2 regions of the Azospirillum brasilense genome follow, and region 1 is predicted to be linked to the other one. Evidence: predicted binding sites of a transcription regulator. Region 1 holds the regulator's gene; the other holds the start of a gene.

Region 1 (2,396 bases):
TCCTGTTCGCGGGCGGCTTCGACCGGGTGCACTACGCCCTGGTGATGGCCAGCGCGGCGGCGGCGACCAACCGCAAGGTCACGCTGTTCTTCACCGGCCGCGCGCTGAACACGCTGCTCGCCGCAGACACGGACGGCACGCCGGGCTGGCACCGGCTGGACCCCGCCGACGACGGCAGCCGCCCAGCGGAGCGTGACGCCGCCTTCACCGCCAACGGGCTGGCCGGCTTCGAGGAGTTGCTGGAGGCCTGCGTGATGCTCAAGGTCACGGTGATGGCCTGCGAGATGGGGTTGCGCGCGCTCGGCCTGCCTGTTGGCGCCCCTCTGCGCGCCGACGTGCCGGTGAAGACCGGCGGCGTCGTCACCTTCCTGAACGACGCGCCGAAGACCGGCGCGATCCTCTTCGTGTGAGCGCGATGACCGACGACCACAGCCCAATGGACCACAGTCTGGTGATCGAACACGCGAACCGCTTCGAGGCGATCGCCGCGGAGGGCTTCGAGGGCCGGCCCTACCGCGACGCGCTGGCCCATCTGGCGCAGCATGTGACGGCGCATCCCGATCTCGCCCCGCGGGTGGCGCACGCCCTGCGCATGATGATCGGCTTCATCGAGGACAGCGACCCGGCGAAGCGCTTCGGCCCGAAGGTGGCGATCCTGCGGGAGGCGGTGGGGCTGCTGGAGGGGTAAGGGTATTGGACTCTTGGTGGGCAACAGGATTTACACGGATTTCGCGGATTTAAAGCGGATTGCAATCCGCTTTGGACCGCGACGGCGGTCCCGGCCGCACATGCGGCCGAAGCCCGCCGGCAAGTGAGGCGATGTGAGTCTAAAGCGAACGGAAGTTCGCTTTAGGCACGGATGACACGGATTTTTTTTGGGCTTGCTACGCGCATCTTGATCGATCCGGCTCGCGCTGCGCACGCATGAAGAAGAATCCGCGAAATCCGTGTTCAAATCCGTGCAATCCGTGAAGACCCTGTTGTTCCCCAAGTATCCCACACCTCAGATGGACTTGCTGTCCAGCGCGTAGCCGGCCGAGCGGACGGTGCGGATCAGATCCATCTCCGTCTCCTCGTTCATCGCCTTGCGCAGGCGGCGGATGTGAACGTCGACGGTGCGCGGCTCGACATAGACGTCGTGGCCCCACACCACGTCGAGAAGCTGCTCGCGCGAGAAGACACGGCCGGGATGCTGCATGAAGTGGCGCAGCAGGCGGAACTCGGTCGGCCCCAGATGCACGTCGCGCCCGTTCCGGCGCACCCGGTGGGCGGCCAGATCCATGGTCACGTCGGCGAACTGCAGCGTCTCGTCGGTCATGCCGGGGGCCGAGCGGCGCAGCACGGCGCGCATGCGGGCGACCAGCTCGGTCGGGGAGAAGGGCTTGGTGATGTAGTCGTCGGCGCCGGAATTCAGGCCGCGCACGCGGTCCGCCTCCTCGCCGCGGGCGGTCAGCATGATGATCGGGATGTCGCGCATCTTGCTGTTGCGGCGCATCTGGCGGCAGACCTCCAGCCCCGACATCAGCGGCAGCATCCAGTCGAGCAGGACGATGTTCGGCGTCTGCTCACCGGCCAGCAGAAGCGCTTCCTCGCCGTCGGTGGCGGCGTTCACGCGGAAGCCTTCCTTCTCCAGATTGTACTTCAGCAGCGTCACGATGTCGGCTTCGTCCTCGACGATGAGGACGAGCGGCTTCAGCGCCGAATTCATGCTTGTCCCGCTCCCACTGCGCGTCTCGCCGTCACGCGGCATGTCCCGCTCCATCGTTATCCGGGCCGCCGTCCCGCGGCAATCCCCGTTCCACTCGCCCCCGTTCCACCGACTCCGTGGCCGCATCCATGACCGAACCGCCCGGTTCGACCACGGCGAAGCTGCTGCCGTCGTTCTTCGGACGCGCCGCGCGCAGCGTCGTCCCGACCACCAGATAATGGATGGTCTCGGCGATGTTGGTGGCGTGGTCGCCGATCCGCTCCAGGTTCTTCGCCATGAACAGCAGGTGCGTGCAGGGCGTGATGTTGCGCGGGTCCTCCATCATGTAGGTCAGGACCTCGCGGAACAGGCTGGTGTAGAGGTCGTCCAGCTCCTCGTCGCGCTCCCAGGCGGCGATGGCGCGCTGGACGTCGCGCTCGATGTAGGCGTCCAGCACGTCCTTCATGATCGACTCGACCAGCCGCCCCATGCGCGGGATGGCCACCGCCGGGCGCACCACCGGCACCTGGGCCAGCGCCAGCGAGCGCTTGGCGATGTTGGAGGCGTAGTCGCCGATCCGCTCCAGGTCCGACGCGATCTTCAGCGCCGACACGATCTCGCGCAGGTCCTGGGCCAGCGGCTGGCGCAGGGCGAGCAGGCGCACGGCCTCGGCGTCGATGTCGCGCTCGTAGGCGTCGATGCGCTGGTC
Region 2 (2,396 bases), on a different replicon from region 1:
GCGGCAGGATGAAATCGGCCAGTCGTCCCGCCCCGCTGTCCAGGTCGGCCCAGCGGGCCGCTTCGAACAGAATGACGGCGCAGGCGCCGGTCGGGAACTTCTCCGCCAGCGCGTCCCGATGCCGCGCCTCGCCGCTGCCGGTCAACTCGCGGGCGAGGTCGTGGAGGTCCGGGTTGTGGGCGACCAGCATCAGCGACGACACGGAGTCGGGCGCGTCGCGCAGCCGTTCCAGAAGGACGCGCGCGCCGCACAGGTAGAGGCCGCGCTCGCGCTCGACGGGGATGTCCGGCGCGTCCATCACCTCCAGCAGGCGGTCGGCGGTGTCCGCCGCGCGCCGCGCGGTGGAGCACAGCACCAGCCCGATGCGCGCCCCGCGGTCCTTCAGTTCGTGGCCGACCAGCCGGGCCGCCTTCTTCCCCCGCGGCGCCAGCGGGCGGTCGTGGTCGTCCAGGGAGGGGTCGTCCCACGCGGACTTGCCGTGGCGCATGAGATACAGGGTCTTCATCGAGGCTGTCCCTTCCTGTCCGAATCGCGTGGTCCGGCGGGATGCGCCGGGGGTGCGACTGTTTTCGCAGCGGTATTATCGTGACGGCAGTATTATGCTGTCTGACCCAAAACCGTAACGTAGTTGGGGTAGGTTGCTTGGCCCGCCGACCGCGGCGGGGCGGTCCGGACCGACCGGACTGTAGCGGCACCACCCATCACGCAAAAGCCCGAGGCTGCTGTGACCGAACTTCAGGACTTGGAAGCGACCTGCATCGAAGCGGACGCGCCGGAGCGCTTCATCAACCGCGAACTGTCGTGGCTGGCCTTCAACCAGCGCGTCCTGGATGAGGCGTCCAACCCGAATCACCCGCTGCTGGAGCGGCTGAGGTTCCTGTCGATCTCGTCCAGCAACCTCGACGAATTCTACATGGTCCGCGTCGCCGGCCTGAAGGGGCAGGTGGCCGCGGGGGTGAAGACCCCCAGCGCCGAGAACCTGACCCCGGCCCAGCAGCTCACCGCGGTGAACCAGCGCATCGTCGAGCTGATGAACGCGCAGCAGACCATGTGGCGCAGCCTGAAGCAGGACCTGCGCGAGGCCGGCATCATGGTGGTCGGCTCGGAGGATCTGACCGACGGGGAGAAGGACTGGCTGGAGGCCAAGTTCCTTGACGACATCTTCCCCATCCTGACCCCCATCGCCGTGGACCCGGCGCACCCCTTCCCCTTCCTGCCCAACCTGGGCTTCTCGCTGGCGCTGCAACTGCACGAGCCGGTGAAGGGGCGGCACCTCGACGCGCTGGTCCCGCTGCCGGCGCAGCTCGACCGCTTCATCCGCCTGCCGGGCTCGGAGATCCGCTTCATCCAGCTTGAGAGGCTGGTGATGCTGTTCATCGACCGGCTCTTCCCGCCGTTCCAGGTCAAGGCCCACGGCGTCTTCCGCGTGCTGCGCGACAGCGAGATGGAAATCGAGGAGGAGGCGGAGGATCTGGTCCGCACCTTCGAAAGCGCGCTGAAGCGCCGCCGCCGCGGCAGCGTCATCCGGCTGGCCACCGACGCCGGCATGGCCGCCGACCTGCGCGAGTTCCTGCGCCACGAGCTGCGGGTGTCGAACGACGACGTGTTCATCCTGGACGGGCTGATCGGCCTGTCGGACACCCGCCAGCTCATCGTCGACGAGCGGCCCGATCTGGTCTTCCGTCCCTTCAACGCCCGCTTCCCGGAGCGCATCCGCGATTTCGGCGGCGACTGCTTCGCGGCCATCCGCGACAAGGACATCGTCGTCCACCACCCGTACGAGAGCTTCGACGTGGTGGTGCAGTTCATCCGCCAGGCGGCGCGCGACCCGCAGGTGGTCGCCATCAAGCAGACGCTCTACCGCACCAGCAAGGACAGCCCGATCGTCGCCGCGCTGATCGAGGCGGCGGAGGCCGGCAAGTCGGTGACCGCGCTGGTGGAGCTGAAGGCCCGCTTCGACGAGGAGGCCAACATCCGCTGGGCGCGCGACCTCGAGCGCGCCGGCGCCCAGGTCGTCTACGGCTTCGTCGACCTGAAGACGCACGCCAAGGTGTCGCTGGTGGTGCGGCGCGAGAACAAGGCGCTGCGCAGCTACGTCCATTTCGGGACGGGCAACTACCACCCGATCACCGCGAAGGTCTACACCGACCTGTCCTTCTTCACCTGCGACCCGGCGCTCTGCCACGACGCGGCGGTAATGTTCAACTACATGACCGGCTACGCCACGCCGAAGCTGCTGGAGAAGATCGCCATCGCCCCGATCACGCTGCGCCAGAAGCTGGGCCAGCTGATCGACGCGGAGGTCGCCAACGCCGCCGCCGGCAAGCCCGCCCACATCTGGGTGAAGCTGAACTCGCTGGTCGATTCGGAGATCATCGACCGGCTCTACAAGGCGT

Evidence for each region. The regulator PhoB, encoded in region 1, activates phosphate uptake and scavenging genes when phosphate is short. The targets are predictions, from matches to a motif close to TNTCATAAAACTGTCA.
Region 2: a site for PhoB is predicted at 608-623, ahead of D3869_RS14165 (RNA degradosome polyphosphate kinase). Genes of this name have one in related genera too.

Annotation. Positions count from the first base shown of each region.
Region 1 covers NZ_CP032345.1:1,739,601-1,741,996, reverse strand. Annotated here, with positions in the region: gene D3869_RS08445 (DsrE family protein) at 1-410, shown strand, start outside; gene D3869_RS08440 (hypothetical protein) at 437-688, shown strand; gene phoB (phosphate regulon transcriptional regulator PhoB) at 1,004-1,708, opposite strand; gene phoU (phosphate signaling complex protein PhoU) at 1,740-2,396, opposite strand, start outside.
Region 2 covers NZ_CP032346.1:29,767-32,162, forward strand. Annotated here, with positions in the region: gene D3869_RS14160 (SixA phosphatase family protein) at 1-505, opposite strand, end outside; gene D3869_RS14165 (RNA degradosome polyphosphate kinase) at 725-2,396, shown strand, end outside.